DNA from 3 places in the Paenibacillus sp. FSL P2-0089 genome. Region 1 is predicted to be linked to each of the others. Evidence: riboswitches for the same ligand, from Rfam matches in the RefSeq annotation. Region 1 holds a riboswitch; each other region holds the start of a gene.
The links. Region 1 has a riboswitch for cyclic di-GMP ahead of NST69_RS00375 (anti-repressor SinI family protein). Riboswitches for the same ligand answer to the same signal wherever they lie in the genome.
Positions count from the first base shown of each region.

Region 2: it holds a riboswitch for cyclic di-GMP, as region 1 does, so the genes downstream of both, NST69_RS19550 (thiamine pyrophosphate-binding protein) here and NST69_RS00375 (anti-repressor SinI family protein) in region 1, are expected to answer to the same signal.
Region 3: it holds a riboswitch for cyclic di-GMP, as region 1 does, so the genes downstream of both, NST69_RS01590 (transglutaminase-like domain-containing protein) here and NST69_RS00375 (anti-repressor SinI family protein) in region 1, are expected to answer to the same signal.

Region 1 is NZ_CP152006.1:90,105-100,930, reverse strand. Features, by position in the region: gene NST69_RS00420 (MDR family MFS transporter) at 1-672, shown strand, start outside; gene NST69_RS00415 (PadR family transcriptional regulator) at 650-1,240, shown strand; gene NST69_RS00410 (hypothetical protein) at 1,504-1,716, shown strand; gene NST69_RS00405 (aldo/keto reductase) at 1,781-2,758, shown strand; gene NST69_RS00400 (hypothetical protein) at 3,289-4,599, shown strand; gene NST69_RS00395 (signal peptidase I) at 4,601-5,203, shown strand; gene NST69_RS00390 (TasA family protein) at 5,303-5,899, shown strand; gene NST69_RS00385 (TasA family protein) at 5,937-6,527, shown strand; gene NST69_RS00380 (helix-turn-helix domain-containing protein) at 6,849-7,181, shown strand; gene NST69_RS00375 (anti-repressor SinI family protein) at 7,327-7,470, opposite strand; cyclic di-GMP riboswitch class I at 7,505-7,608, opposite strand; gene NST69_RS00370 (2-oxoglutarate dehydrogenase E1 component) at 8,104-10,826, shown strand, end outside.
Region 2 is NZ_CP152006.1:4,640,590-4,651,415, reverse strand. Features, by position in the region: gene NST69_RS19575 (ATP-binding protein) at 1-716, shown strand, start outside; gene glpK (glycerol kinase GlpK) at 837-2,342, shown strand; gene NST69_RS19565 (3-oxoacyl-[acyl-carrier-protein] synthase III C-terminal domain-containing protein) at 2,435-3,427, opposite strand; gene NST69_RS19560 (hypothetical protein) at 3,567-3,917, opposite strand; gene NST69_RS19555 (carboxymuconolactone decarboxylase family protein) at 4,069-4,449, opposite strand; gene NST69_RS19550 (thiamine pyrophosphate-binding protein) at 4,500-6,143, opposite strand; cyclic di-GMP riboswitch class I at 6,260-6,356, opposite strand; gene NST69_RS19545 (methyl-accepting chemotaxis protein) at 6,858-8,108, opposite strand; gene NST69_RS19540 (YafY family protein) at 8,182-9,135, opposite strand; gene NST69_RS19535 (SDR family NAD(P)-dependent oxidoreductase) at 9,270-10,112, shown strand; gene serA (phosphoglycerate dehydrogenase) at 10,194-10,826, opposite strand, start outside.
Region 3 is NZ_CP152006.1:378,011-388,836, forward strand. Features, by position in the region: gene NST69_RS01570 (glycosyltransferase family 39 protein) at 1-2,779, shown strand, start outside; gene NST69_RS01575 (glycosyltransferase family 2 protein) at 2,876-3,853, shown strand; gene NST69_RS01580 (GtrA family protein) at 3,843-4,247, shown strand; gene NST69_RS01585 (class D sortase) at 4,316-4,969, shown strand; cyclic di-GMP riboswitch class I at 5,095-5,176, shown strand; cyclic di-GMP riboswitch class I at 5,250-5,330, shown strand; gene NST69_RS01590 (transglutaminase-like domain-containing protein) at 5,344-6,153, shown strand; rRNA gene NST69_RS01595 (16S ribosomal RNA) at 6,520-8,080, shown strand; rRNA gene NST69_RS01600 (23S ribosomal RNA) at 8,331-10,826, shown strand, end outside.

The sequences.
Region 1 (10,826 bases):
TATATCCCGATCTACGTCCAGGGGGTATACGGGGGCTCGGCCACCAACTCTGGCCTGATTCTGATGCCGATGATGATCGGTACCGTAATCGGCAGCCAGTCCGGCGGCCTGCTTACCACCAAAACGAGCTTCCGCAACATCATGCTGCTGTCAGCAGTCTGCTTCGTAGGCGGGATCTACTCCCTCAGCACATTGACCCCGGAGACCTCCCGGATGGCGCTTAATGCCTTCATGGCCCTGACCGGCTTCGGAGTCGGCTTCTCCTTCTCCGTGCTCAGCCTGTCTTCGATCCAACATTTCGACATGCGCCAGCGCGGCTCGGCAACATCCACCAGTACCTTCATGCGCTCGCTCGGGATGACGCTGGGGATAACGATCTTCGGCATCATCCAGCGTAACCGCTTCGCCTCCGAGCTTAGTACAGCCTTCGGAGACAGCGGCCAGGCCGCTTCCTTCGGCGACCCGCGTTCCGCGTTGACGCCCGAGGCCAGAGCGCAGATTCCGCCGCCTGTCCTGGAGAAGATTACGAATTCATTGTCTTCGTCGATCTCGCATACCTTCTTGTGGGCCATCGTTCCGGCGGTGCTTACAGTGGTCTTCGTCCTGCTGATGCCGAAGGACCGTCTGCTGCCGCAGGGCAGCCAGCACGGTGCAAATCAAGGTCAGCGGTAAGCCCATGCCGATGAAGCTGCTGATTCTGGGACTCCTGCTGGAGCGGGATATGCATCCCTACGAGATTACCCTGGTCATGAAGGAACGCTCTATGGATCAAGTCATCAAGCTGCAGACCGGTTCCTTATATTATGCCGTTGACAAGCTGGCCGCAGGCGGCCATATCGAGGCGGTAGAGATTATCCACAGCCCGGACCGGCCGGATAAGACCATCTACCGCATTACGGATGAAGGCAAAGAATTGATGGAGCAGCTCATTCTCCAGCAGATTAAAAAAAGTGATCCACCCTATCATCCGCTGTACATGGCCCTGGCCCTCGCGCGTCATATCGACCAGGGCAAGGTGGCGAAGCTGCTGGAGGAACGCATCCGGGAGGCGGAGCATCAGGTGAATTATGCCTACCAAGTATACGAGGAGCATATCTCCATCGTGCCCCGCTCGGTGCTGCATATGATGTACGGCAGATATGAGCATAGCCAGACCGAGCTGAAATGGCTGAAGCGCCTGTATGAGGATGTAGCCGTCCGCAAAATGAATGATATCGGCAGACCGATTATCGCAGACTAAAAGAAGTAGATAGCCGATGTGATTGTTTAGCGAAGACGATATGTGTTTATTAGCAAGTGGAAACGGCTTTGCCGACCTTTTAAAGGGCGGTACCGTTTCAGCGAGAAATAGAAGGATAAGTTATCGTGTGCAACATATAAATTCTTATATTTGGAGCAAACCGCTGGCGAGCGGCTTGGGCATCCGGCTGTACTACAGTTTGTATTCGTGCGGTGTGCCGGCCCCGCCCTGGCGGATACTCTGGAAAGGGAAGTGAAGCCGCTATGAGCGATGATAAAAAGCCGATCAGAGACGAGCGTGACCACCCGGAGCAATACCCTACAGACAAGCCCAGCCTGTTCGATGTAGATGAGAGCGAGCAGCATGTGGACCCGATACCGGTAGAGGACCTGACTCTTGAGAAAGAGGAAGAGAAGGATAAAGAGACCACAAAACACCGCTCCTCCAGTGACAAGAGATACCACACCGGGTTCTAAAGATGTATGCTTTTCCGGTAGTATCATCGGAGCATTACAAGCTTAATGGTATGGAGGGATCACATTGCTGAGAGCGTTACCCCTTAACCGGCGCGGCATACCTGCCAGCCGTATCGCCCTGGGCTGCATGGGGCTGGGCGGCGGGTGGGACCGTGAACCGGTCACGGCTGCGAACATAAAGCAGGGACACGAGGCGCTGGATGCGGCGCTGTCTATAGGTATTAATTTTTTTGACCATGCGGATATCTATACCCGGGGCAAGGCGGAGAAGGTGTTCGGGCAGATCTTCAAGGAGCGGCCGGGGCTGCGCGAGGACATTCTCCTCCAGTCAAAATGCGGCATCAAGCTGATGGAGCCAGGCGATATCTCCAATAGCTTCGACCTCTCCAGGGAGCACATTCTGTCCAGCGTCGATGGAACTCTCGCACGGCTGGGCACAGAGTATATTGATATTCTGCTGCTGCACCGCCCCGACCCGTTAATGGACCCTGAAGAGGTGGCGGAAGCACTCCATCAGCTCAAGGCCTCCGGCAAGGTGCGCCACTTCGGCGTCTCCAACATGAGCGCCGCCCAGATCCAGCTGCTACAGACTTATTGCGACGAGCCGTTCATTGTCAACCAGCTGCATATGAGCCTGTCCCGGATCAGCTGGGTCGACGCCGTACTCAGCGTGAACCGCGACCCGTGGAAGGACATTACATTCCCGGAGGGCACCATGGAGTATTGCCGCGCCGGGAACATCCAGCTCCAGGCCTGGGGCCCCCTGGCCCAGGGACTCTTCAGCGGACGGCCGCTTGAAGGCCAGCCGGAGAAGGTTGTGAATACAGCGGCCATGGTACGGAGACTCGCTGACGAGAAGGGCGCGACACCCGAGGCCATCGTACTGGCTTGGCTAATGACGCATCCCGCAGCCATCCAGCCCGTCATCGGCACCGTGAATCCGCAGCGGATCGCCGCCTGTGCAGGCGCAGTCCACCTGGAGCTGTCCCGCAAGGAATGGTATGAGCTGTACGTCACCTCGCGCGGGGAGAAGCTTCCCTGAGCTTGAATTTTACTGGAAATTACATGATTGAACAGGTTCAGTAATTTGGAACAAGTGCATAGAATCAGCGAAAGGTACTGTCCTTATATGGACAGTACCTTCTTTGCGGCGGAATAGACTAACCCATCGTTTAGCCAACTGGTGCAGCATCCGAATTGTATTCGCATACATTGAGTCCGATTACTTTCCTCATTCCCGCTCGCCGCCCACTTTTGCACCATTCAGGGGCACTAATGCCCCTCATTCTCGCCTACCGCCCACTTTCCCGCATTCCTCACAGGCACTTTATCTCCCCCTCACCTTCCCCCGCCCCTAATACTCGTTCTTTATAAAGAACATTTGTGAAAAACAGCGATATCGTCAGATAAATCGAGATATCTCATACATTTCGTACTTTATTGCGAACATTCCGCTGAAAATAACATTTTTCTTTTCTGAGCAGCACAGTGTATGATTTGCTTACGATATCGTTCTTTATTAAGAACGAATATAACGAATTATTCATTAGCAACTCGAGAGGGGGCTTAGCTATGTACCCCAGATCTGCCAAGCGGCGCAAACGGAAAACCAGGAAGCTCGGCCTGCGGATTCTGCAATCGGGTATGGCCGTATCTGTGCTCCTGATGTACACCTCAGGCCAGATCGGCAGCACCTATGGAGAGTTCAACACCTCCCAGGAACAGATCAGCTCCATCGGGCTGTGTTCGGTTTTCCCGGGTCAGATTGAGCAGTTGTTGTCGGAATTCAGCGGTCATCTAAACACCGTCATAGAGCTGAAAGCTTCCCTTGGCAGCCATAGCATCAGCGGAGTGTATAACACCTCAGTCGCTGCCGGAGAGCTGTCGCTTGCAGAGCTGGATCAGGCTGCGGATGAACTCTCGTCCGAGCTCACTCAAGCTGGCAGCGAGATCGACCTGCTGGAGAAGCAGCTGAGCTTCAATGGGACGGTCTGGCAACACATTCTGCAGGAAATTGGCAATGCAGCGGCCATTCTGCACAAGCTTGGAGGATATATGGTGAACCTCGATCCTAACTGTCTGGAAATCCGTGATGCCCAGTTCTTCGACCAGATTCAAGAGAGCCTTCATCAAAGCGGGATTCTGTCGGAATCGCTGGCAGAGACGTTAAGCGGAATTGTGCAGTATCTTGGCTCGATTCATGATATCGGCGGATCCTTGCCCACCGGCAATCCGGACCGCGTCTTGCTCCGGCAGGATGACTACAGCTTCCCTGCTGAAGAGCCTATCCTCTCATTCGTAACCAGCGCCTACCAAGCAGATTCGCAGGTATCCCCCGCGCTGCTAGCCACGTATGAGCAGTTGAATACAGAATTAACCGCGTCCAAGGATACCCTGTTCTCCACAATCCATACCTTACAGGAGCGGCTCACAGAAATCGCTGAAGCCAAAACAACCCTTGAGGACAAAGCGAAGGCACAGCAAGAGGAAGAGGAACGCCTGGCGCTTGAAAAGGCCGATAAAACCAGAGCGGAGGAAGCCCAGCGGCTCGCCATAGAGAAGCAGAAGGCTGCTGACGAAGCGCTGAAGCTGGAGAATGAACAAGCACAGAACCAGCCGGCCGCAACCAGTCTTCCTGACAAAAGCCAGCCGGGAGAGGAGCCTGCTCCCGCAGCGCCTGTAGAGGACAATCCAGTCCCCACAGCTTCAGCAGCAGCAGAGGTTATTCCCACTGCCACTCCGGCGTCTGAGATTCTTTTACCGGAAGCAACTCCAGATCCATTACCCGGCAGCGTAATTCCAGGCACTGTAATGGACGGCGCGCAGCCTGCTCCTACAGCTACACCGGCTCCACAATCTGAACCCAGCAAAGGCGGCGAATAAGATGCGCATCCGAAAAATAGTCAATACGATAATTTCCACTCTGATTCTTATAGTGTTCCTGGTGCTAATCACAGCCGTTGTCATCTCCAAAGCCTCCGGCGGCGAGCCCTCCTTCTTCGGCTACCAGATCAAGACGGTATTATCCGGCTCCATGGAGCCCGGCATCCAGACCGGTTCCATTGTGGCCATTAAGCCGGGCGGGGACATGACCCGGTTCCAGAAGGGCGATGTGATCACTTTTCTGAATCCCGATAATATCCTGATTACCCACCGCGTGGTCGCTGCCGAGCTGAACAGTGCTCTGGGGGAAGCCAGCTACACCACCAAGGGCGACAATAATGATTCAGCCGACACCGCAGCCGTCAGTTCCACGAATGTGGTAGGTGAGTACACCGGCGTGACCGTCCCCTATGTGGGCTATGCCATGAGCTTCGCAGTCTCCAAAGCCGGAAGCGTAGTGCTGATGATTATTCCCGGACTGCTCCTGCTTCTCTACGCGCTGTATTCTTCCTGGAAGGCCGTTGCGGCACTGGAAAAGAAGAATGCCCCGTCATCCGCAGCCAGCAGCGGCGGGCCGGATACTCTGACTGACCTCGTACAATGATCAATTGTTCTCTCCCGTTTACGAAACGCGGAGCCACAATACAGCTTGCCGGAAGCACCGGCTATGCACAAAGCAGACTCATAAGAGAGGGATGAACAAATGAACGTCAAAAAAACATTAGGTCTCGGCGTTGTATCGGCAGCATTAGGCTTAACCCTGGTCGGCGGAGGCACCTTCGCTTACTTCAGCAGCACTTCTACTTCCTCAGCTTCTTTTAACAACGGAACCCTATCATTACAATCTGATCCCTCCGTCATTGTTAATCTCAGCAATCTCAAGCCGGGCGATACCGTCTTACGGGACTTCAAGCTCAAAAATGACGGGACGCTCAATATTCCCAAAGTGGTACTGCGCACCTCATCGGCCATTACAGACGCCCAGGGAGACAACGGCTCCCATAATTTCAAGGATGATATTATTGTGACCTTCCTCGTGAACAAGGATAAGAAGGAATCGCCGCTCCTGGTCATCTCGCTGGCCGATCTGGAGCAGGAGAGTCCCGATCTGGTGGCCCGGGGAATTCTCGGAGCGATCTTAGGCGGAGAGAAGTCCGGCATCAAAGCCGGCACCTCGGATAACCTGACCATCCAGTTCGCCTTCAAGGAGACCCTCCAGCCGCAGAACTATTATCAGGGCGACACGCTTGCACTGACTCTGAATTTCGAAGCCAACCAGGAAAAAGGCACGCTCAAATAATTCCACAAAAACAAACCATTCGAGGAGGAAATAAATAATGGGTATCAAAAAAACATTGGGTCTTGGCGTAGCATCGGCAGCACTGGGCTTGTCTTTAATCGGCGGGGGCACCTTCGCTTACTTCAGCTCCACAGCTACCAGCACGGCAACCTTCGCAGCGGGTACGCTGAAGCTCGGCTCTTCCTTCAATACTCCGGTAGCGCTGACGAATCTGAAGCCGGGAGACTACACCGTCCGCACCTTCACCTTGTCCAATGACGGCACACTGGATATCAAATTCCTCAAGCTTGCCACCACTTACACCGTGACCGATGCCAAGGGCGATAACGCGGGCCAGGATCTCGGAGACCACTTCAAGGTCAAGCTCCTGGATAATACGTACACCGGCGGTTCACTAAGCGGTCATGTGCTGTCCGAGATCTCCCTGAAGGATCTGAAAAACACCCCCAGCTACGATCTCGTAGCAGCAGGTGTACTGCCAGGAGGGATTGCCGCCGCCGGGTCCAAGACCTTCAAGATCGCCTTCGAATTCGTAGACAACACGCTCGATCAGAACATTTTCCAGGGTGACGGCTTAGCTCTGAACTGGACCTTCGATGCTCTTCAAGGAGTGGGAGAAGCCAAGTAGATCAGGGGCCAGCCTATACAAGTGAAAATGGCTTTGCCGGCCTTTTATTAGGAAGGCAGCGTTTCAGCAATCCATCAAGACGGCATATCCTCCCTCATCCGGGCCGGGTATGCCGTTTCTTTTTTCCCGCTGCCGGGTTCAAGGATTTTTGTCCGTTTTGCGGATTTTTGTTATACTGACAAGAGAAAACGGCTTTGCCGGCCTTTGAACGGGCGGTACCGTTTCAACGAGAAAGATAAGGAGAATGTATAGCGCAAAGCATATAACTTCTTATTTTTCACCAAAAAAAGTACGGAGGGCGTTGTAATCGTGTCAGATACTATGGGAAGCCGCATCCACAAACTCCGGCTGGAGAAGGGCTATTCGTTATCCGAGCTTGCCGATAAGGCTGATGTGGCGAAATCATACCTCAGTAATGTGGAACGGAACATTCAATCCAACCCCTCCATTCAATTCATCGAAAAAATCGCTGACGCGCTTCAGGTATCCATTCATGCACTGTTGTATGGCGGACTGGCAGAGACGGAAGAACAGGCTCTGGACGGGGAATGGTTCCGGCTTGTTCAGGAGGCCATGGCCTCCGGTATAAGCAAACGCGAATTCAAGGAATTCCTCGATTACCAGAAATGGCGCATGGAACAAAAGGACAACTAGACGAGCATTATATGCCACAGGGAAGACTCCGCACGGCAGGGAGGCCACCTTCGGCGAAGGCAGCCTTTCAAGCGGCATACAGAAAAGGCACAGCGTACCGGACGCTGTGCCTTTTCTGTATGTATCCGAACAATGATGACCGCCCTTACATCGCCTGGAGCGCCTTCTCACTTAGAAACCGGCGGATATCCTCCGCCGCGATCCCCGCCTGCTTGGCAGACATCAGCAAGTGCACCCATTCTAAATCCAGATCTACTGCCTGCAGCTCGTCATTCCCCTGGTTGGACATATCCAAGAAATCTCCTCCTAGAATTTTCGCGTCCCCAGGCAGTCCGGCCATCATAGTAGTATTGCTACTTTGTAGTATTTCTACTTTAGATCCGAGACTTTGTGCCCCTGTCTTTCGGCAGGTTTACCTTTTACTGGACCCTTTCCATCATGAAAGGATCTGGCAAGAATCGATGAAACCGTTCTCCGCAATAACATTATACAAGATCATACGCAATTAGTGTGTCGTTTTCTGGAATTTTTTTATGAAAAAATGTGAGGAAACTTAGCTGAAATTGCCAGCGGCTTGTATAAATATTTCCAGTTCCAAGTTCAAACACTATCTAATAGTTTAAATATACTAAAGGGAACCCCATCCGCCCCGACTTGCCGCTGCACGCAACATCGTATAGAGACAATTACCCATTTGTATGTATAACGGGCTGTTATATGAGTTTTTTCTATTTATGATAGTTCCGTATGAATACTGTAATGAATCATGCCAAATTGCGAACGGATTGACCGAAAGTATGAATTGATTACCCCGCCGGAAAGTAGCACAATAGGATGAGAATGAAACCGCAAACATTTGCAGCTCCGCCAAGTGGCACACTGGATGCCTCGCGTGGAGTTTATCCGTTAGGAGGACCTATTCATGGCAGTCAAAGAGCCCTATAACGACACAGTATGGAGCAAATACTACGGCCCCAACCTGGGCTACATCCAAGAAAGATATGAGCAATTTGTCAAGGACCCCTCTTCTGTTGAACAGCATTACCGCGATCTCTTCACCGTATCCGGCCCCCCTCCACTGGCACCCGATGCCGAGAGGGCTCCAAGGCCTGCCGTATCAGCAGATGCCGAGTGGCTCAAGAAGGCTGTCAAGGCTTCGAAGCTGATCGCCAATATTCGAATATATGGCCATATGGCCGCAGACATTGACCCGCTGGAGCGCAGCACGAACCCGATGGCCAAATGGCTGGAGCTGGAGACCTACGAGCTTACCCGCGAGGATCTTAATGCCCTGCCCGCTTCGCTGATCTGGGATAATGCCCCTGCGGATGTGCATACCGCGATGGATGCCGTCCACAGAATGCGCCAGGCCTATACACAGACCATTGCTTATGAATTCGGGCATGTGCATGATGAACGCGAGCTGCGCTGGCTCAACAGCCAGGCGGAATCGATGACCTCCCCTGCCCCGCTGAATAATACAGAACGCAAAGAGCTGCTGAAGCGGCTGGTTCAGGTGGAGCATTTTGAGACCTTCCTGCACAAGACCTTCGTCGGTCAAAAGCGCTTCAGCCTGGAGGGCAATGATGCCCTTGTGCCAATGCTGGATGAGATTGTGCGGGCTGCCGCGCATGACGGCGCCGAGCATATCCTGATGGGTATGGCCCACCGCGGAAGACTTAATGTGCTGGCTCATATTCTGGGCAAGCCTTATGATATTATTTTCTCAGAGTTCCATCATTCGCCGAACAAAGAGCTGTTCCCTTCGGAAGGCTCCATGGGCGTGACCTACGGCTGGAGCGGTGATGTGAAGTACCATCTCGGGGCTGACCGTGCCGTCCGCGAAGGCGAGACCGTGCGCACCCGGATCACGCTGGCCAATAACCCGAGCCATCTTGAATTCGTCAATCCTGTCGTCGAGGGCTTCACACGCGCCGCACAGGAAGAACGCAACGCTCCGGGACTGCCTAAGCTGAACACAAGCAAGGCTATGGCTGTGCTGATGCACGGCGATGCAGCCTTCCCTGGCGAAGGTATTGTCGCTGAGACGCTTAATATCGGCAAATTGCAGGGTTATCAGAATGGCGGTACCGTGCATATTATCGTCAATAACCGGATCGGCTTCACCACCGAGAGCGAGGATTCCCGCTCCACCCATTATGCCAGCGACCTGGCCAAAGGGTATGAGATTCCGGTCGTGCATGTTAATGCCGATGACCCGGAAGCCTGCATTGCCGCAGTCCGTCTGGCCAGCGCTTACCGCCATATGTTCAAGAAGGACTTCCTGATTGATCTGATCGGCTACCGCCGCCACGGACATAATGAAATGGATGATCCCGAGACGACCCAGCCGATTGTGTACGGCAAAGTGCGGAACCACCCTACTGTGTACCGCGCTTATGCAGAACGCCTGGAGCGCGAGAAGGTAATCACAGCCGATGATCTGAAGAACATGATTGCCGAGGCGGAGAGCGTCCTCCAGCAGGCCTTCGATCAGATGAAGGAAGGCAAGCAGAAGAATGCGGAGTCCAAAACCGCCGTCGCGCTGGATAATGGCAGTCCCCAGCAGCGTCCGACTGCCTTCCCTCTGGCTGGTCTGCAGGAGATTAACCGCGAGCTGCTGCGCGTACCGGCAGGCTTCAAGGTCTATCCGAAGCTGGAACGGATTCTGCAGCGCCGCAAGGATGCGCTGAATGACGGAGAGCGGGTAGACTGGGCGCTGGCAGAGACACTGGCCTTCGCTACCATCCTGAAGGATGGCACGCCGATCCGCCTCAGCGGACAGGATTCACAGCGCGGCACCTTCGCCCACCGCCATCTGGTGCTGCATGACAGCGAGAACGGCGAACTCTATTCTCCGCTGCATCAGCTGAGTGATTCCAGCGCTTCCTTCGGCGTCTACAACAGTCCGCTGTCCGAGGCCTCTGTCCTCGGCTTCGAATATGGTTATAACGTGTTCGCACCGGAGACCTTCGTCATCTGGGAGGCTCAATATGGCGACTTCGCCAATGCCGCTCAGGTCATTATCGACCAGTTCATTTCCGCCGGCCGTGCCAAGTGGACGCAGCGCAGCAATCTGACGATCCTGCTGCCTCATGGCTATGAAGGCCAAGGACCAGAGCACTCCAGCGGCCGAATGGAACGGTTCCTCCAGCTCTCCGCCGAGGAGAACTGGACTGTAGCCAACCTGACCAGCGCTTCGCAGTATTTCCATCTGCTCCGCCGTCAGGCCGCGCTCTGCGGACAACCGGATGCCCGGCCGCTGGTGATCATGGCGCCGAAGAGCCTGATCCGTAACACGCGCAGCACCTCAGCCGGAGCGGACCTCGCTTCGGGCACCTTCCAGCCGGTTCTTCCCGAGCCGCTGCTCGGCAGTAAGCCGGAAGCCGTGAAGCGCCTCGTGGTATGCAGCGGCAAGGTGGCCATCGACCTGCAGACGGAGCTGGAGGCAACGCGCGGACAGGACTTCTCCTGGCTGCACATTTTGCGCATGGAACAGCTCTATCCGTTCCCGGAACGCGAGCTTGGCGCTCACCTGAGCAGCTTCAGCTCTCTGGAGGAGATCGTCTGGGTGCAGGAAGAACCGAAGAATATGGGCGGGTGGACGTATGCCGAATCCCGGCTGCGCGCCATCGCACCGCAGAA
Region 2 (10,826 bases), 3.2 Mb from region 1:
TACGTCTGGAGAAGATGCGGCGTGATTTCGTGGCCAATGTATCCCATGAGATCCGCACCCCGCTATCCATGATGCAGGGCTACAGTGAAGCACTACTAGACGGAATGGCTTCCTCTCCGGAGGAGAGCAGTGAGCTGGTTCAGGTCATTCATGATGAATCCTTGCGTATGGGCCGTCTGGTGAAGGATCTGCTGGACCTGGCACGCATGGAAGCAGGACATACGGATATGCTGAAGGCCAGGGTGGATGTGGGAGAATTGCTGGAGCGGGTATACCGCAAGTTCTCCGTCAGAGCCAAGGAGCGGGATATCATGCTGGAGCTTAAGAAGCCTGAACAGGAACTGCTGCTGGGGGCAGCCGATGAAGACAAGCTGGAGCAGGTGCTGACCAATCTGCTGGATAATGCCTTCCGGCACACTCCGGCGGACCGGAGAATCTCTATTCTGGCAGGCACAGTAGTACTGGAGGGCAGGAGTCTGGTGGAGATCGCGATCAGAGACCAGGGGGCCGGCATTAACCCCGAGGATCTGCCGTTTATCTTCGAACGCTTCTACAAAGCGGATAAAGCCCGCCTGCGCGGGGAGACGGGCGGTACCGGGCTTGGTCTTGCTATTGTGAAGAATATCGTCGAATCGCATCACGGCAGCATTTATGCCTCCAGCAAGCTGGGAGAAGGCACCACATTTACCCTGCGGCTTCCTGTCGAAAAACAGTAAACCAAGACCATGCATGACAGCGCCTCTGAGAGCAGAGGTGCTTTTTGTTGAAATCACCACATTAATATTGTTCATCGTGAAACATATATTCAAGCTAAGGCTTGCAGGAGGCTGGGCATTATGATCTTATCCTTGGACCAAGGTACTACCAGCTCACGGGCAATTCTCTTTGATACAGAGGCGGAAGTGATTTCGCAGGGGCAATATGAGATCAAGCAATCCTTTCCCCGCCCAGGCTGGGTGGAGCATGACCCGGAGCAGATCTGGGAGAGCCAGCTTGCCGCAGCCAGAGATGCCATTGCAGCAAGCTCTGTACCGGCTAATCACATCACGGCAATCGGGATTACCAACCAGCGGGAGACTGCACTTATCTGGGATAAAATTACAGGCGAACCGATCTATCCGGCAATTGTCTGGCAGGACCGGCGGACAGCAGACCAATGTGAGGAGCTGAAATCGCAGGGGATGGCCGGAGTCATTGCGGACAAGACGGGGCTTGTCATCGACGCGTATTTCTCGGCGACCAAGCTGGCATGGATTCTGGATCATGTACCGGGAGCAAGAGAGCGTACGGGCAAGGGAGAGCTCCTGGCGGGAACGATAGACACCTGGCTGATCTGGAAGCTGACCGGGGGTGCGGTACACGCTACAGACGTTACTAATGCTTCAAGAACGATGATGTATAACCTGCATGAGCGCCAGTGGGATGAAGAGCTGATAGACACGCTGCGTATTCCGCCGTCCATTCTGCCGGAGGTGAGGATGTCGGGCGGAGATTTCGGTGTCTGTGACCAGCAGTGGTTCGGTCTGGAGATTCCTATCCGGTCGGTGCTGGGGGATCAGCAGGCAGCGCTGTTTGGTCATACCTGCCTGGAGGCAGGCAGTGCTAAGAACACCTATGGGACAGGCTGCTTCATTCTCATGAATACAGGCACTGAAGCTGTGGCATCCAGTCATGGCCTATTGACTACGGTAGCCTGGGGCATGGGGGATGAGCTCTATTATGCACTGGAAGGCAGTGTCTTCGTGGCTGGAGCGGCTGTGCAGTGGCTGCAGGAGGGGCTGGGGCTAATTGTCGCGCCCGCCGACTCGGAAGAGAAGGCCAGCGAGGTGGACGAGAGTGAGGGGGTTGTGGTAGTGCCAGCCTTTACCGGCCTGGGTGCGCCTTACTGGGATATGTATGCGCGGGGCGCCATATTCGGCTTGACGCGTGGCACCACCTCCGCACATCTGGTACGGGCGACGCTGGAATCACTGGCCTTCCAGTCCCGCGATGTCATCGACGCAATGCAGAAGGATGCCGGCATGCCGCTCACCGGCCTGAGGGTAGACGGCGGTGCGGTGCGCAACAATCTGCTGATGCAGTTCCAGGCCGATATTCTGGGCAGCGAAGTGACACGTACAACCTACGCGGAGACTACAGCACTTGGCGCTGCGCTGCTAGCCGGACTTACCTCCGGGGTATGGACCCGTGAGCAGCTAGAGAGCTTCAATACGGCCGAGAAGGTCTTCTCGCCGCAGATGGAGCCGGAGGAGCGGGAACGCAGATACGGTGCCTGGCAGGATGCTGTGTCGCGCACGATGGGCTGGGAGAAGCATGAGGGCAAGCACGAAGGCAGACTTTAGAGCGGAGTAGAGGCATTAAGAACAGAAACGGCCCGCAGGCAGAAACTCTGCTGCGGGCCGTTTTTTACTCTGGAACAGAATGAACAGTAAGATTAGTACTCCATTACAAATGCGACATTCTGCCATCCGGCGCCCACGGTCCAGAACAGGACCTTGTCTCCGCGTTCAAGCTGCCCGGTAGTGACGGCTCTGTGAAGGGCAATGAACGGGCTGCTGGTCGAGGTATAGCCGAACTCATCGCCTATGTAGACTGCGGCCTCAGGGTTAATACCGGTTTTGCCGGAGACGGCCTGGATGTTCGGAAGAGACAGCTGTGAGAAGCAGGCAGCCTTGACCGATTCAGGGGCAATCCCGTTGTTGCTCAGCAGAGTGTTGATTGATTCGGAAGCGGCATCCACACAGATGGAATCATCGAATGGAATGAACTTCACATTGAACTCTCCTGCGGCAACACCGGTGCGTCCGAGCTTAGCCAGGCCTTCTGCCGGGAACAGAGAGTTGCCGTACACACAGGTGTCTGTCTGGTAGATAGAGTCAATGAAGCCGACCGAATGCTCATCGCGCTCCAGAATAACAGCGGCAGCGGCATCACCGAAGTTCGCGTAATATACCGGATCATTCTTGTCCGCATGCGGTGCCACGTAATCGGAGCCGATGACCAGGGCGCGGCGGATTCTCGGGTTCGCCATCATCTGGCGGCTGACCTGCTCAACCGAGGCGGTCATTCCGGCACAGTTGGCATTGCTGTCAATACAGATGGTATGCGAAGCTCCGTTAATCAGGCGGTGAATCATCAATGAGTTCGTAGGAAATATATATTCAGGGGTTTGGCTTGCATAAGCGATCAGGTCAATGTCAGGGCCGGTAAGACCGGTCTTCTCCAGAACATTACTTGCGGCTTCAAAAGCCATTGTCAGGGAATTCTCATCCGGGCTGTCGATGCTGTAGCGGTTTTCACGGCCCAGAGTAGCCAGCAGTCCACGGATATCAATACCTTTGTCATCAAAATGCTGAATGAAAAAGTCATTGCCGATTCTTTTGTCTGGATGGTAGATATCAATGTCCTTAATGCGAATCCCCGCCATAGTACAGACCTCCTAAAGTTTTGTTAGCTATACTTCTCACGAATCTGCTTCTTACAAAACTCTCTTCCAGCATTAGCAGCCGGTTTAATGAATGAACCTGTGCGTTTCAAGCGGCTGATTTAGGTTTAAATTGTATTTATTAAGCTTGTACGGTTGAAGTGATCTCCAGATTCTCAAGTCCTGCTTTGCGGCCCAGGCGTGCCAGCTGCATTTTGAGGATCGGGTTATTTTCCAGGGTAAGACTCACTTTCTGGAAGCCATCAGCCTTGAACATGATGAAGCAGCCTTCAAGCAGCGGTACAACATCAGGAGCGGTTACATTCAGCTTGCGGCAGTCGATCTCTAGTGCATATTCAGCAGGGCTGATCGGGTTAATAGTCTGCTGGTAAGCCTGTATAGATTTGAGCCCGTCCTCGTTAGAGAAGGTTCCCTCCAGCTCAATATTGATTACTTTCTTCGCAGTATCTGTCTTCAAAATAAATTGTCCCATGTTGATCTCTCCCTAAGTGTAATTTCCAATACCTCCAAAACGTTATTCCTGCGACTATATTCGACAAAACCGCAATTCGATTTGGGATATTTTGCCTTCATTATAACCAGATCATACTGAAACGTGCAATCAAAAGTCGAAATTTGTAGATTTATGAAGATTTTTCTTTGATTTCCTCCAGAGTATCCAGCAGCACATTAAAGGCCGAAATCACCCGGGGGGCACCGACGCAAGGGGTCAGATGCAGCAGCACGCCCTTGATCTGCTCGACGGTCATGCCAACGCGGAGCGCCATTACATAATGAACCCCCAGCTGTTCATATTGTCCCATCGTAATCAGCGACGAGATCACCGCGATCTCCTTCCAGTCAGAGCCAATCGTGGTCCGCTGAAAAATATCGCCATAGGCATTGCCCATGATATATTCGGCTAATTCCGGAAAATGCTCTTTGATCGGAGCCAGGGCCTTGGCCCCATAATCTCCTGAGAGATCAGTGAAATGATCGAGTCCGCTGTTCATGTTCTTGTTCACGATATGTCCTCCTGATAGTAGGTTAGAAAAGGTGTGCGGATACGGCTTCCTTACGTAAGATCCAGCGTGCGGTGGGCCGTAGGAGGCATTTCATCACGGTCAGTCAGCAGCTCAATTACAGCTGCCTTGTTAAGTGCCACAGTTTCTTGGATTGCGGCAGCGAACTCCTCCTGCGTCTCGCAGCGGAAGCCGGCTGCACCCAGCGATTCGGCGAATTTCACGGCATCCATCGGAACCTCGAAGATCGTACCGTCAATCCGGCCAGTCGTTTTCTCCATACCCTTAAGCGCCATATCCAGCTGCTTATTGTTCACCACAATGAAAATCACCGGAATGTCCTTGCAAACGGCTGTGTTTATTTCAGTTCCGAGCATCATAAAACAGCCGTCACCGGTAATGCAGAAGACAGTCTCTCCGGGAGAAGCCGTCTTGGCGCCGATCGCCATGCCAATTGAATTGCCCATGCAAGCAAAGTAGGCATCGAATATGAAGCTGCCGGGCCTGCGGACATTGAACCATTTCACAGCATTGAACCCGTGGCTGCCGTCATCTACAAACACGCTGCTGTTGTAAGGAATCAAGTCGCTCATCGTGCTCATTACCGAAGCCAGAGAGAGCCCCGCCAGCACGGGCAACTCGTCATTGTAAGCATTGGAGATTGTGATTTCATGCTTGGTGACCGTAGAGGGGTCCAGCTTCTGAAGATACAGTGCCAGGTTGTCCCTTAAGTCCCCGCCGACAGCGATGGTGGATGAGGACAGTATTTTGCCGACAAAGGTTGGATCTACATCGAACTGGATCAGCTGCGGCGGATGATTCTCCGGCTTCAGGTTGCAGATGGTCATGTCGCTCAGGCGGGAGCCCAGAACAATGAACAGGTCGCTGTTGTTCAGCAATTCATCGCCGTGCGAGGAGCCGCCAACGCCGACAGGACCGTGGTAGAGCGGGTGATCATGAGCTATTGCACCTTTGCCGCCTGGAGAGGTGACTACAGGAATGTTGAAGGTTTCGGCCAGCTGAACCAGTTCCTGATGGGCACCTGAGCGGTTGACGCCTTTACCGGCAATGATCAGCGGCCTAGCGGATTGATTAATCGCCGAGATGACCCGGTCATAGTTCTGATAACTGACTAGTCCCTCGCGTTCCGGCAGAACAATCCGGCATTCCGCGAGCCGCTCTGTCTGCACATCAAACGGAATGCAGAGATGGACCGGACCTTTTTGGTCACCGAGGGCGATGGATAGGGCATGGTTGAAAATCGTGCTGAAGTGATCGCCGCGTTCAACGAGCTTGCTGAAGAGGGTGGCCGGCCGGAACATATCCGCCAAATCAGCCAGGTAGGAAGTGGAATCCTGACATTGGGGAATGCCCAGCTCCTTGATGGACTGATGTCCGGTGATGAAGAGGACGGGAAGATTATTGGCCTTGGCATGCGCTGCTGCGGTGAGCAGATTCGTTCCCCCCGGACCGGAGGTGCCGAAGGCTACCCCGAGACTGCCGGTCTTCAGAGCATAACCGCCGGCGGCGAAGCCGGAGCTGGATTCGTGCCGGCCGGGGATGAACTCTATACCGTAGTCAACCATTTTCAAAGCGATGGGGCAAATAGACTTGCCTATGATTCCAAAAGAATGAGTGACTCCCAGATCGTGTAATGCTTCCGCCATATAATCTGCAACTGTCTTCAGAACATCCACCCCGCAAGTTGTTATTTGTATACGTCAGCAATAGAAAACCTGTACTCACCATTGGAGCACAGGTCTGTTGCACGAATCACCATAATCAAACGCGAAACCTAAGGCGTTCACAGTTTTTCAGCAACCTGGCTGTCATGATCCCACTTCAGAAATGAGACTGTAGATCCATGGCTTTGCGTCATTCCCTTTCGGTGAATTTTGCCGGTATGCGGTTATAAATGAATTTGTGGAGAATTTTCCTTTACAATATATTCCTTGCTCCGCTTTTGTCAATAACCCCTGTGAGAAGAAACTCGGAATTTGACGAATATTCAGGAGTGGAAATGGCTAAATATTTGGATTTTCAAACTTTTGAAAATGGTTGTCCCTGGAAGACTAAAGTCTTAAAATGCAAATGGCCGTTTAGGTTGATTAATGTGGGAAGTGAGCACAAAGCCTCATTACATTCCTGATTTACTGCAAAACATTAAGAATTCACTAGATATACAGCATTACATATTTCGGTGATAGGACTTAAGTAATAGTGATGTGAGATATTAGCTTATAGACAAGCCATGACAATAGAACGACTATAGTAAAGAAGTGCAAAGCACGTTTTTTACCCTTATGCACAATTTCAACAATTTGTGAATATTACATAACAATCTTTGTTTTGCCCAAAAAAAGAGACACCTCCCGCAGAAAATTCCGCAGGCGTGTCTCTTTGTGCTGAGGTTAAAATTTGAAAATATGAATTGTTTTTTGCAGGTTGAAGACCGCGGAGGTCATCTTCTCTGTCTCCTCAGCTACGGATTGAAGAGCATGAATCTGTTCGTTCATCGCTGCGGATACCTCTTCCGTCCCTGCGGCGGTCTCCTGGGTGATGGCTGAGATATTCTCGATCGCCCCGGAGATCTTGAGCGCGCTCTCCAGCATAAGGTCACTCTCTGCGGAAAAGGAGGCAATCTGCTCGGTTATGTATTGGACACTATGCACAATTTGAGCAAAAATGTTGGCTGTCTCCGTAATCATCTCATTCTGCACCTGGACTACCTCTTCATTGATGGCGATGTTATCGATAGCCTGCTTGATATCCGCTTCGATGCTGCGTACCAGACCGAACACCTCTTTGGTTGAAGCGGTGGATTCCTCGGCCAGCTTGCGGACCTCCTGGGCAACAACGGCGAACCCGCGGCCATGCTCGCCTGCACGGGCGGCTTCAATAGAAGCATTGAGCGACAGCAGATTGGTCTGTTCAGCAATTTCGGTAATCGTCTTGGTAATCATCGTAATGCCTCGTGCGTTATGCGATAGGGCTTCGATAGTATCCGCCACCTTCTGGGTAGCCTGGATGTTCTTGCGCATGCCTTCGGCTTGGGTATCCACCGATTGCCGTCCCTGTTCTACCAATTCCAGCGTATGTACAGACCTTTTATTCATTTCCTTGGTGGAATTCGTATAATTGGAGACTTTGATTTCGATATCCTTGATCGATTCGGTCATATCAGCGATATCCACCGAGATTTCGTTAGCACCGAGGGCCAGTTCATTGGAGGAGGAGGCCACCTGCGCCATGACAAACTTCAGGTTCTGATTCTTGTCTTCAATCCCGCGGCTGGCGTCCATAACCTGACGGGTAATCTGTGAGGCATCGGTGAGGATTTTTTTGAGCTTGTCAATCATGGTGTTGAAGGAGCGGCTGATGTCGCCCATGGAGCCATTCTCATCGGCACGGCTGGTGAAGTCGCCTTTGGCAATCGTGTGCGTCACATTGGAGATATCCTCAAATGAAGATGTAAGCGTTCTCTCAATGAAGCGCGCAAGCGGGTAAGTCAGCGCTGCCAGGACGGCGACAAGAATAATGCCGATGAACAGCCTGTCCATGAGGATTAGCGTGATTAAGACAGGGACAGCGAATAAAGCGGCAACCAGGTAACATCCGGTGACGATTTTTTGTTTCAACGGCAGCTTGTTCATCCAGTCCATAATGTAAAGTCCCCCTATAAATAATAATGTGTATTGTAATATTATAGGGGATACTAGTGCATTTGGTCTATTATTAAAAATCGTATAATGCTGCCGCTTCACGCAGAGCCGCAGCAACCGTATCCGCAAGCTCAGGCGGTGCCGTCACCTTGATACCCTGACCCAGGGACAGGATGATCCGGCACGCAGACTCCGGCGTGTTGAACTCGGCCTCGGCCCTGATCCAGCCCGGGGCCTCAGCAGGCTCCTGGTGCAACAGGGCGACGTATCGCTCCTTCTGCAGCTCCTTCATCGTTTGCTCTCTTACAAGAAGGCTGGAGGGGTACCTGGGCAAGGCAGACTTGAATGCGGCGGTGGAGGTCTCCCAGTACTCAGACAGGTGGAAATCCTCCGGCTGCTCAAAAGACTCATCTGTGACTTTGGCCTCAGTGATTCTGGAGACCCTGTAGGTCCGCAGCTCGCTGTCATGCCCCGCGACCAAGTACCAGACGCCGCGCTTGACTACCAGCCCCAGCGGTGCAACCAGCCGCTCGGCGGCGTCCTCCCCGCGCAGATAGGTGATGCTCACCTTGCGGTTCTCCCATAAGGCTCCCTGCAAAGCGGATAGGCAGGGATAGGTCTCCCCGGAGGGATGCCACCCGGCTCCGTCGATGTGAATCCGCTGGCTGAGGAAGCTGAAGGGGGTGACTGGCTGCCGGGTAGCGACGGCCTGCAGCTTGCGGGCGGCCGAGGAGAACTCCTCCTGAATGCCCAGAGCGTGCAGAATCGCCGGATCAGCGGGCACCAGCAGCGCGGCAATCTCCTTGGTGTTCATTCCGGTCAGGGAATTCCGGTAGCCTTCAGCCAGCTTCCAGCCGCCTTCCCGGCCGCGCTCCGCCAGCACGGGGATGCCGGAGAAGCTTAGTGCCTCCATATCCCGGAAGATTGTACGTTCGGATACCTCCAGCGTTTGCGCCAGCTCTTTGGAGCTGATTTTCCCGCGGCTCTGTAAGAGTTGAACGATAGTGATCAGGCGATCCGCTCTCATTCTGCAACCTCCCTTGAATGTATTATTTATATATGTCAATGGTTGTCATGTATAAGGTATATATTAGACAAGAGTACGGATTAGCGCAAATGATCATCTAATCCGGGCATGATAGATGAAAGGGAGCGGATCAAATGACAAATCTGCAAGGGAAAGTGGCATTGGTAACAGGCGGGAGCAGGGGAGCGGGCAGAGGCATTGCACTGGAGCTGGCGAAGGCTGGTGTCTATGTATACATTACGGGCAGGAATGCCGGTATGCCGCAGGAGGGACAGGCAAGAACGCTTGAAGGGGTGCTGGCTGAGATCCGCCGCTTAGGCGGGGACGGAGCCGTGATCCGCTGTGATCATACCAATGACAGCGAGACAGAGGCCGTAATCCGGCAGATTAGCGCTGAGCAGGGCAGACTGGATATTCTGGTCAATAACGTCTGGGGCGGCAATACTCTCCCTATCGAGAATGAACCGTTCTGGGAGCAGCCGGTGCAGCATTGGGATCATATGTTCACTGCGGGTGTGAGGGCGCAGCTAATGACTAATTATTATGCTGTACCCCTGATGCGCAGGGAAGGAGCGGGGGCGGGTAAATTAATCGTCCATACAACCTTCTGGGACGAGTACAAGTACACGGGGAACTTCTATTATGATCTGTCCAAAAATGCACTGGTGCGCATGGCCTACGGATTATCCCTAGAGGTGGCTGCGGATGGCATCGCGGTGATTCCCGTCTCTCCCGGCTGGATGCGGACCGAGCTGGTCCTGGACAGCTTCGGCACAGATGAGGAGCACTGGCAGGAGGAGGAGGGGCTTCAGACCACTGAATCAACCGCTTATATCGGACGGGCAGTTGCAGCGCTTGCTGCTGATCCTGAAGTGATATCCATGACTGGCACTCCCCAGAAGGTAGGGGACCTGGCACGGAAATATGGCTTTACGGACACCGATGGCCGGCAGGTGCCAGCCTACCGGATTTCATAGTATAACGCAAAAACACTCTTTGGAAGTGCGCGGCCTGGGGCCTGCACTCCCGAAGAGTGTTTTATTGTGAAGAAATAAGAATTAGAGCAGAATGATCTCCTCAGCGGTGTTGATCTCCGGCAGTCCGGCCAGCTTCACCAGGACCTCCTTCGGCACACCCTTATCAACGGTCAGTAGCATAATGGCAGCTCCGCCGATGATCGTACGGCCAACCTGCATGGATGCGATATTGACGCCGTTCTCGCCAAGCAGGGTGCCGACGAGTCCGATAATACCCGGCTTGTCATTATGCGAGATCACAACCTGATGGCCTTCCGGAGCAATATCGACCGGGAACTTGTTGACCTTAACAATCCGTTCGCCATAGCCCTGCAGCAGGGTACCGGCGACCAGACGCTCTTCATCATGCTCAGCCTTGAGTGTTACCGTGATGAGGTTGGTGAAGCCTTTGGTTTTGGAAGCCTTGGTCACCACTACATTCACATCACGGGTCTTCGCCAGATGCATCGAGTTGACGATGTTCACATCTCCGGCAAAGTGGCGGGTGAGCACACCTTTGACGACATAGCGGGTAAGCGGCTGGGTATCCACATCCGAGAGATCACCGGCATATTCCACATGGATCTCGCGGATCGCTCCGTCCGTAATCTGCGTAGCGAAGCTGCCCAGCTTCTCGCCGAGGGTGAAGTACGGCTGCAGCTTGTTCATCACGCT
Region 3 (10,826 bases), 290 kb from region 1:
CTGGATTATCTATAAGAGCGCGCGAACCAGGCTCGGCTCCGGGCTGGCTATGGGGCTGATGATGCTGTTCCTGTTCAATCCGGCTGTGCTGATGGATTCGGCAGCCTGGGGGCAGGCGGATTCCTTTTTCCTCATCTTTCTGCTGCTCAGTATGATCGGGGTTGTCGATAAGCGCTTCGTACGTGCAGCGATCTTCTTTGCCGTCGCTACATTAATCAAGCCGCAGGCGCTGATTTTCACACCTGTGCTGCTGCTTGCCTTCTACCATCACCGGGCCTGGAAGCAGCTTGCGCTGGGCGCCCTGTACGGACTGGGGATTTTCCTTGTCCTCGCAGCCCCGTTCTTCTGGAACAACGGCGGTTTTGCAGGCTTGATTAACCTCTACAAAAGCACACTGTCCTCCTATCCGTATTCCACAGTGAATGCATTCAATCTGTATGCCTTGACTGACCCGATGTGGTCGGCGCTGGATGTGACCTGGCTCGGCATACCGTATCGTATATGGGGCTTTATTTTCATCCTGGTGGCAGTAGCACTTGCTGCTTATTATTCCTTCAATACCAAGGACCGCAAGGATCTCTCCAAGTCCTACTTCATCGCTATGGTGCTGATCACGATTGTCTTCGTATTCGGTACCAAAATGCATGAGCGTTACTTGTATCCGGTACTGATTCTGTCCTTATTCGCCTTCATGGAGAGCCGGGACCGGCGGTTCCTGACCCTGTTCCTCGGGTTCTCCCTGACCCAGTACATCAATGTTGGTTATACACTGGCGTATCTGAATACCGGCGGAAATCCGCCGGCTGACGGCATTGTTCTGGTTACAGCTATTACCACTATCATTCTTGCGATATATCTGCTCTATATTGGATACGATGTATATATCCGCCGAACTGCGAAGCTTTTGCCTGAGCCGGTTACCCCCAAGGAGGCGTACGCAGCAGATCTGCTGCTTGCAGAAGGCATCAAGCCGCTTGCCCCTGCTGAGCGCCGTTCTCCGCTGAAGCTGAAGCGCAGAGACTGGATCTGGATGCTCGGTATCACCGTGCTATACGGGGCGCTTGCCCTCTATCATCTGGGAGATAACAAGGCACCTGAGACTCTGTGGGAGCCAGCAGCCAGCGGCGAGAGCTTCTATGTGGATCTGGGGCAGGCCCATCAACTGGAGCGGGTTAATGTGTTCGGCGGTGTCGGAACAGGGAAGTTTCAGCTGGAATTCAGCCAGACCCCTGATAATTGGAGCAGCCCGCTTGAGGTAAGCGAGGATGTGGGCAATGTCTTCATCTGGAAAAGCCAGCCGCTTAACGTATCTGCAAGATATGTCAAGCTCTCGGTTACGTCTCCAGGCTTCACCCTCAATGAGATGGCCTTCTATGAGCAGGGGGCACCGGAGGTTCCTCTGACGATAGCAAGCGTGACACCCGATTCGGGAGCAGCAGCTAAAAGAGGAACGCCGGCCAATCTGTTTGACGAGCAGTCCGTCATTCCCAAGAACTCTAATTTCATGAACAGTACGTATTTTGATGAGATCTATCATGCCCGTACGGCTTATGAGCATTATCATAATATTGTTCCTTATGAGAACACGCATCCGCCGCTTGGCAAGCTGCTGATCGGGGTAGGGATGGAGCTGTTCGGCGTCAATCCGTTCGGGTGGCGGATCATCGGCACCTTGTTCGGGATTGCGATGCTGCCGCTGATCTATATCATGGCGATTCGGTTGTTCCGTAAGACCACCTATGCTGCACTGGCAGCGGGATTATTCGCTCTGGACTTCATGCATTTCACCCAGACGCGGATATCGACCATCGATGTGTACGGTGTATTCTTCATTATGTTGATGTTCTATTTCATGCAGCGGTATTTCACGATGAATTTCTACCGGGTGCCGCTGCGGACCACACTGGCTCCGCTGTTCTGGTCCGGCCTGTTCTTCGGCATCGGGGTTGCTTCGAAGTGGATCGTGATCTACGGAGGCGCAGGACTTGCTATTATGCTTGCGCTGGTACTCATTGAACGCTACAGAGAATACAAGGCTGCCGGACGCCTGCTGGCTGAAGGCAAGCTGAGCGGTCAGGAGCTCAAAGCCGCCTGCCGGACTGCAGATCAGTCCTTCTGGAAGAACACGATCATCACGCTGGCTAGCTGCATCGGATTCTTCGTCATCATTCCGGGAATCATATACAGCCTGTCCTTCATTCCTTCACTATCTGCGTCGGCAGAGGGCTTCACCGTTAAGGGGCTGATTGATGCCCAGAAGAATATGTACAACTATCACAGTCAGCTTGTAGCTACACATCCGTTCGCCTCCTCCTGGTGGGAGTGGCCGTTCATGAAGCGTCCGGTGTGGTTCTTCAGCGGCGGCGAAGGCTTGCCTGCAGGCAAGGCGAGCAGCATAGTAACGATGGGCAATCCGCTGATCTGGTGGACAGGAATCTTCACGATGCTGGCGGCTGTATGGTTCACCCTGAAGCGCCGGGACAAGAGCCTGTATATGATCTGGATCGGCTTCTTCTCACAATATGTTCCGTGGATGCTTGTGCCGCGTGAGACCTTCCTGTACCATTACTTTGCGATGGTGCCGTTTATGATTCTATCTATTGTGTACATCCTGAAGCTGCTTGACGGCAGGTTCCAGGGTGCCAACTATCTGCGGTACGCCTATGTTGCGGCCGCCGCCATTCTGTTTGTAATGTTCTATCCGGTATTGTCCGGCATGCAGGTGAACAGCAGTTATATCATTCATGTACTTCGCTGGTTCCCTTCCTGGGTATTCTAGGAGGGGAACTGTAAGAGCCGCATAGTTGCTCAAAGCTGATGTTGATGAAGCGCATCAAGGAAGCTGTGGCTTACAATAAATTGAGGAGGAACCCTTGTGAAGGCCAGATATAGTGTAATTGTGCCCATGTATAATGAGGAGGAAGTCATTCAGATAACCTACGAACGGCTCAAAAAAGTAATGGATGAGTGCGGGGATTCCTATGAGCTCGTGTTCGTCAATGACGGCAGCCGGGACCGTACGGCTGAGATTATGCGCGAAATCAGTAATAGGGATGAGCATGTCAAGCTGATTGACTTCTCCCGTAACTTCGGCCATCAGGTGGCGATTACGGCGGGTATGGATTATGCTGAAGGCCAGGCTGTTGTGGTGATTGACGCAGATCTCCAGGACCCGCCGGAGGTCATCCTGCAGATGATCGCCAAGTGGAAGGAAGGCTATGAGGTAGTCTATGCCAAGCGGCTGAAGCGCCACGGAGAGACCTTCTTTAAGAAGGTGACAGCCAAAATCTTTTACCGTCTGCTCAGCAGCATGACCAGTGTGGAGATTCCCACAGATACCGGGGACTTCCGGCTCATCGACCGTAAGGTCTGCGATGTGCTGCGCGGCCTGAAGGAGAAGAACCGTTATGTACGGGGGCTGGTAAGCTGGGTCGGCTTCCGGCAGACCATGGTGGAATATGTGCGGGAGGAACGCTTCGCCGGGGAGACGAAATATCCGCTCAAAAAAATGATCCGCTTTGCGCTCGACGGAATCACCTCCTTCTCGCACAAGCCGCTCAAAATCGCCTCTTATGTCGGCTTCTTCCTGTCCTTCTCCAGCTTCATCTACCTGTTTCTGGTCTTATTCCAGAAAGTCTTCACCTCTTGGACTGTGCCGGGCTGGGCATCCATTGTCGGGGTGAACCTGCTGTTTAACGGCATTGTGCTGATGCTGCTGGGCGTGATCGGGGAATACATCGGACGGATCTATGATGAATCTAAGGATAGACCGCTTTATATCGTACGCGAGACCCGAGGCTACCCGGAGGCAGAGGCCGAAGACACGCGGAAGGCAAGCGATTATGCAAGATAAGGCTTGGCGCGCAGGCATGATCCAATTTCTGAAATTCAATGCGGTGGGCCTGCTTAACACGTTCATTGATTTTGCAGTATTTACCCTGCTGCATTCCCTGGGCATGCTTAACACCCCTGCACAGATTATTTCCTACAGTGCCGGGACGGCCAATAGCTTTTTCTGGAATAAAAAGGTGACCTTCAAGGGAAGGGACAGAGGCGGGGATGGCCGCTTTGACCGGATGCAGCTGGTGAGATTTATTGTGCTGAATCTGCTGGTGCTGGGCATTTCGGTGCTGCTGATTCATCTGCTGACTGATCGGCTGGGCGTCCAGGTGCTGATGGCCAAGGTGCTGGTTACCTTTGTTACAGTAATCATTAATTTTTTTGGAAGCCGGAAGTGGGTATTTTAAAGAGAGCGTATATCTTGCCCGTATTCTTCGGAGGAAAGCACTTATTCTATATTGCGGAGGCGATTGTCATGCGGAAGTTATCCTATTTGATTATACTTGCCGGGGTCCTGATTATGCTCTACCCCAAAGGAAGCGAATGGTACGAGGACCGTCAGCAGCAGAAGCTGCTGGAAGAGGCTGAACAGGCCTATAGTGAAATCGTTCCTTCGGCTACGGCTCCTGCCAGCCAGGATCTGAGCAAGCCTTATGCGGAAGTCACCCAGCTGCTGGCTGAAGAGTCTGGTGCGGAAGAGCCGGTTCCCACTACAGCGCCCGAGCTTGAAGTGGGAGGCAAAATCACCGCTATTATTGAAATCGATAAAATCGATCTGAAGCTGCCTGTACTGGAGGGCGCCACCAAGACCAATATGAAGCATGCAGCCGCGCATATGAAGGAGACAGCTCCGATTGGCGCGGTAGGCAATGCAGCGATTGCGGCACATCGGTCAAGAACGGCAGGGCGGCTGTTCAACAGACTGGATGAGGTCGGTAAAGGGGATGCCATTACTGTTATTACAAGCGGACAGGAATACAAATATGTTGTATATGATGTATCTATTGTAGAGCCTACCGATATTTCAGTACTGAAGGGTAAGGATGATGATAAGATTCTGACCCTCATTACCTGTGATCCGCTTGTCAACCCTACCCACAGACTCATCATTCATGCAAAGTTGACCTGATTGTCATAGGACAATGCTGAGAAAGGTCAAAAAACATAAAATTTTAGTCTATTTTTGCGGGAATCTAGTGATTTGGGTCTTGCTAATAGATTGAGATATGGTAAGCTATAACTATGAAAGCTAATACACGATAACGGCAAACCTATCGAAAGGTAGGGACGCAAAGCTACAGGGCCTTCCCGTCATGGATGGCAGCCAGTTACCGAATGAAGAGGCTTTTTTTGTTTGTTTTCATTCTGAATCTGTCATTATGTGGCAGTAGATTGGACAGATAAAGCTTATACGATAACGGCAAACCTATCGAAAGGTAGGGACGCAAAGCTAAAGGGCCTTCCCGTAAGAATGGCAGCCAGCTACCGAAAGGGGTTTTATCCATGAAGAAGTTTTATTTAATGCTGATTACACTTTTTGTGATCGTCACTTCCGTGCAGACAGGCACTGCTCAAGCTGCTAATGCAGATTCAAGCTGGTTAAATGTTGGACAACTTGATCAAGGGGTTATCGGGGTTTCGTACGATGTTCCTAAAGACAAGAAGATGAAGCTCATGATTACCAAGGACAATAACAGCTATACTTACAACTTATACACTTCCAAACCGACCGAGACGTTCCCGCTGCAACAAGGTAATGGCTCTTACAAGGTCTCCGTTCTTGAGAATACTACCGGTAACAAATACAAGGTACTATCTTCCGAGACTGTATCTCTCTCAATGAGCAATGTGAATGCCGTATATTTGAGCTCTGTACAGAATGTAAAGTGGAGTTCTTCCGATAAATCCGTTCAAAAGGCAGCACAGCTTACAAAGGGTCTGACCACAGATGCAGACAAAGTTAAGGCTATCTACAATTACATCGTAGCTAACGTGAAATATGACTACTCTCTGGCCAACAGCGTAAGCACAGATTATATTCCGAACAACGACAACACACTGGCTACCAATAAGGGTATCTGCTACGATTACGCTTCCTTGTTCGCTACTATGCTCCGCAGTGAAGGGATTCCAACCAAGTTGGTTATGGGGAATACAAGCTATGTAACTTCATACCATGCCTGGAACGAAGTGTTCCTGAATGGCAAATGGGTGACGATTGATACTACAGTGGATGCAGGTCTGGGTAAGAAAACAGCATCAACTGAACTGATCAAATCAGCAAGCAAATATACTGCAGCGAAATTCTACTAAGAATAGCTGTAACTATAGCATTATCTGAGAATAACCCGCTTAGTCATTAAGCGGGTTATTTTTATTTATATAAAGGTTGCTTTTTAATAGAAGGATAGGTTATTATAAATAAGCGTTGTTGGAGCGGCAAAGGAAATGAGAGATTACTTAAATAAGTGATTTCAAAAATAAAGCTTGCATTGCTCAGATGGACGTGATATATTATAAGAGTTGCTGGTGACGATGACATCGACACTAACAACGAGCTTGATCTTTGAAAACTGAACAACGAGTGAGTATCTGGAAATCACTTCGGTGAGATCCAAAAATGAGAATGTAAATTCTCGTCAGATGTTTCAAAATGAGCAATCGCTCTTTCTAAATACCAATTTGGAGAGTTTGATCCTGGCTCAGGACGAACGCTGGCGGCATGCCTAATACATGCAAGTCGAGCGGAGTTTGAGAGGAAGCTTGCTTCCTTTCAGACTTAGCGGCGGACGGGTGAGTAACACGTAGGCAACCTGCCCTCAAGCCTGGGATAACTACCGGAAACGGTAGCTAATACCGGATAATTTCTTTTTTCTCCTGAGAGAAGAATGAAAGGCGGAGCAATCTGCTGCTTGGGGATGGGCCTGCGGCGCATTAGCTAGTTGGTGGGGTAACGGCCCACCAAGGCGACGATGCGTAGCCGACCTGAGAGGGTGAACGGCCACACTGGGACTGAGACACGGCCCAGACTCCTACGGGAGGCAGCAGTAGGGAATCTTCCGCAATGGGCGCAAGCCTGACGGAGCAATGCCGCGTGAGTGATGAAGGTTTTCGGATCGTAAAGCTCTGTTGCCAGGGAAGAACGTCCGGTAGAGTAACTGCTACCGGAGTGACGGTACCTGAGAAGAAAGCCCCGGCTAACTACGTGCCAGCAGCCGCGGTAATACGTAGGGGGCAAGCGTTGTCCGGAATTATTGGGCGTAAAGCGCGCGCAGGCGGTTATTTAAGTCTGGTGTTTAAACCTTGGGCTCAACCTGAGGTCGCACTGGAAACTGGGTGACTTGAGTACAGAAGAGGAAAGTGGAATTCCACGTGTAGCGGTGAAATGCGTAGATATGTGGAGGAACACCAGTGGCGAAGGCGACTTTCTGGGCTGTAACTGACGCTGAGGCGCGAAAGCGTGGGGAGCAAACAGGATTAGATACCCTGGTAGTCCACGCCGTAAACGATGAGTGCTAGGTGTTAGGGGTTTCGATACCCTTGGTGCCGAAGTTAACACAGTAAGCACTCCGCCTGGGGAGTACGGTCGCAAGACTGAAACTCAAAGGAATTGACGGGGACCCGCACAAGCAGTGGAGTATGTGGTTTAATTCGAAGCAACGCGAAGAACCTTACCAGGTCTTGACATCCAACTAACGAAGCAGAGATGCATCAGGTGCCCTTCGGGGAAAGTTGAGACAGGTGGTGCATGGTTGTCGTCAGCTCGTGTCGTGAGATGTTGGGTTAAGTCCCGCAACGAGCGCAACCCTTGACTTTAGTTGCCAGCAGGTGAAGCTGGGCACTCTAGAGTGACTGCCGGTGACAAACCGGAGGAAGGTGGGGATGACGTCAAATCATCATGCCCCTTATGACCTGGGCTACACACGTACTACAATGGCCGGTACAACGGGAAGCGAAGCCGCGAGGTGGAGCCAATCCCAGCAAAGCCGGTCTCAGTTCGGATTGCAGGCTGCAACTCGCCTGCATGAAGTCGGAATTGCTAGTAATCGCGGATCAGCATGCCGCGGTGAATACGTTCCCGGGTCTTGTACACACCGCCCGTCACACCACGAGAGTTTACAACACCCGAAGTCGGTGGGGTAACCCGCAAGGGAGCCAGCCGCCGAAGGTGGGGTAGATGATTGGGGTGAAGTCGTAACAAGGTAGCCGTATCGGAAGGTGCGGCTGGATCACCTCCTTTCTATGGAGAATCGTCTTCTGCAATGAAGACATTCAAATCGGAAGCTTTGCTTCCACTAATAGAACCCTTGGGTTCGAATACTCACTCGTTGGTCAGTTTTGAGAGTTTAAGCTCTCATCTTTAAACTTGATCCTTGAAAACTGGATACCGAAACGAATTTGCGTTTTAGAACATTCCTTTAAGCTGAACTTGTGTAAACAAGTTTCATATTAATGGCGATACTAGCGATTTTCCTTAGGGAAAACGCATTGGTTAAGCTACTAAGAGCACACGGAGGATGCCTAGGCGCCAGGAGCCGACGAAGGACGTGGCGAACAACGAAACTGCCTCGGGGAGCTGTAAGCAAGCTTTGATCCGGGGGTGTCCGAATGGGGAAACCCAGCTGTGGTAATTCGCAGTTACTCATTTCTGAATACATAGGAAATGCAGAGGCAGACCAGGGGAACTGAAACATCTAAGTACCCTGAGGAAGAGAAAACAATAGTGATTCCGTCAGTAGCGGCGAGCGAACGCGGAACAGCCTAAACCAAGGGGCTTGCCTCTTGGGGTTGTGGGACGTCTCACATGGAGTTACAAAGGAATAGAGTAGGCGAAGAGGTCTGGAAAGGCCCGCGATAGAGGTAAAAGCCCTGTAGCCTAAACTGTGTTCTCTCCGAGACGGATCCCGAGTAGTGCGGGGCACGTGAAACCCCGTATGAATCCAGCAGGACCATCTGCTAAGGCTAAATACTACCTGGCGACCGATAGTGAAACAGTACCGTGAGGGAAAGGTGAAAAGCACCCCGGAAGGGGAGTGAAATAGAACCTGAAACCGTGTGCTTACAAAAAGTCAGAGCCCTCTTTATGGGTGATGGCGTGCCTTTTGTAGAATGAACCGGCGAGTTACGTTTAACATGCAAGGTTAAGGTGAGAAGCCGGAGCCGCAGCGAAAGCGAGTCTGAATAGGGCGACTAAGTATGTGGACGTAGACCCGAAACCGTGTGATCTACCCCTGTCCAGGGTGAAGGTGCGGTAACACGCACTGGAGGCCCGAACCCACGCATGTTGAAAAATGCGGGGATGAGGTGGGGGTAGCGGAGAAATTCCAATCGAACTCGGAGATAGCTGGTTCTCCCCGAAATAGCTTTAGGGCTAGCCTCGGTGAATGGAGTGGTGGAGGTAGAGCACTGATTGGGTGCGGGGCCCGCAAGGGTTACCAAGCTCAGTCAAACTCCGAATGCCATTTACTTCTTGCCGGGAGTCAGACAGTGAGTGCTAAGATCCATTGTCAAAAGGGAAACAGCCCAGACCATCAGCTAAGGTCCCCAAGTGTGTGTTAAGTGGGAAAGGATGTGGAGTTGCACAGACAACCAGGATGTTGGCTTAGAAGCAGCCACCATTGAAAGAGTGCGTAATAGCTCACTGGTCGAGTGACTCTGCGCCGAAAATGTAACGGGGCTAAACACACCACCGAAGCTATGGCTAGATGCTTTGCATCTGGGGTAGGGGAGCGTTGTATGTAGGTTGAAGGTGTACCGTAAGGAGCGCTGGACAGCATACAAGTGAGAATGCCGGTATGAGTAACGAAAAGATCAGTGAGAATCTGATCCGCCGAAAGCCCAAGGTTTCCTGAGGAAGGCTCGTCCGCTCAGGGTAAGTCGGGACCTAAGGCGAGGCCGACAGGCGTAGTCGAAGGACAACAGTTTGAAATTACTGTACCACCGTAATCCGCTATGAGCGATGGGGTGACGCAGGAGGGTAGTGACGCGGACTGATGGATGTCCGTCTAAGCAGTGAGGCTGGTGTGCAGGCAAATCCGCACATCGTAAGGCTGGGCTGTGATGGGGAGCGAAAATTATAGTAGCGAAGGTCATGATCTCACACTGCCAAGAAAAGCCTCTAGTCAGGAGAAGGTGCCCGTACCGCAAACCGACACAGGTAGGCGAGAAGAGAATTCTAAGGCGCGCGGAAGAACTCTCGTTAAGGAACTCGGCAAAATGACCCCGTAACTTCGGGAGAAGGGGTGCCTCGGTAGGGTGAATAGCCCGAGGGGGCCGCAGTGAAAAGGCCCAAGCGACTGTTTAGCAAAAACACAGGTCTGTGCGAAGCCGCAAGGCGAAGTATACGGGCTGACGCCTGCCCGGTGCTGGAAGGTTAAGGGGAGCGGTTAGGAGCAATCCGAAGCTGTGAACCGAAGCCCCAGTAAACGGCGGCCGTAACTATAACGGTCCTAAGGTAGCGAAATTCCTTGTCAGGTAAATTCTGACCCGCACGAATGGCGTAACGACTTGGGCGCTGTCTCAACGAGAGATCCGGTGAAATTTTAATACCTGTGAAGATGCAGGTTACCCGCGACAAGACGGAAAGACCCCATGGAGCTTTACTGCAGCTTGATATTGAATTTGGGTACGATCTGTACAGGATAGGTGGGAGCCGTGGAGGCAGGAGCGCAAGCTTCTGCGGAGGCGCCGTTGGGATACCACCCTGATCGTATCTAGGTTCTAACCTAGTGCCCTCATCGGGTACGGGGACCGTGTCAGGCGGGCAGTTTGACTGGGGCGGTCGCCTCCTAAAGAGTAACGGAGGCGTTCAAAGGTTCCCTCAGAATGGTTGGAAATCATTCGCAGAGTGCAAAGGCATAAGGGAGCTTGACTGCGAGACCTACAAGTCGAGCAGGGACGAAAGTCGGACTTAGTGATCCGGTGGTACCGCATGGAAGGGCCATCGCTCAACGGATAAAAGCTACCCTGGGGATAACAGGCTTATC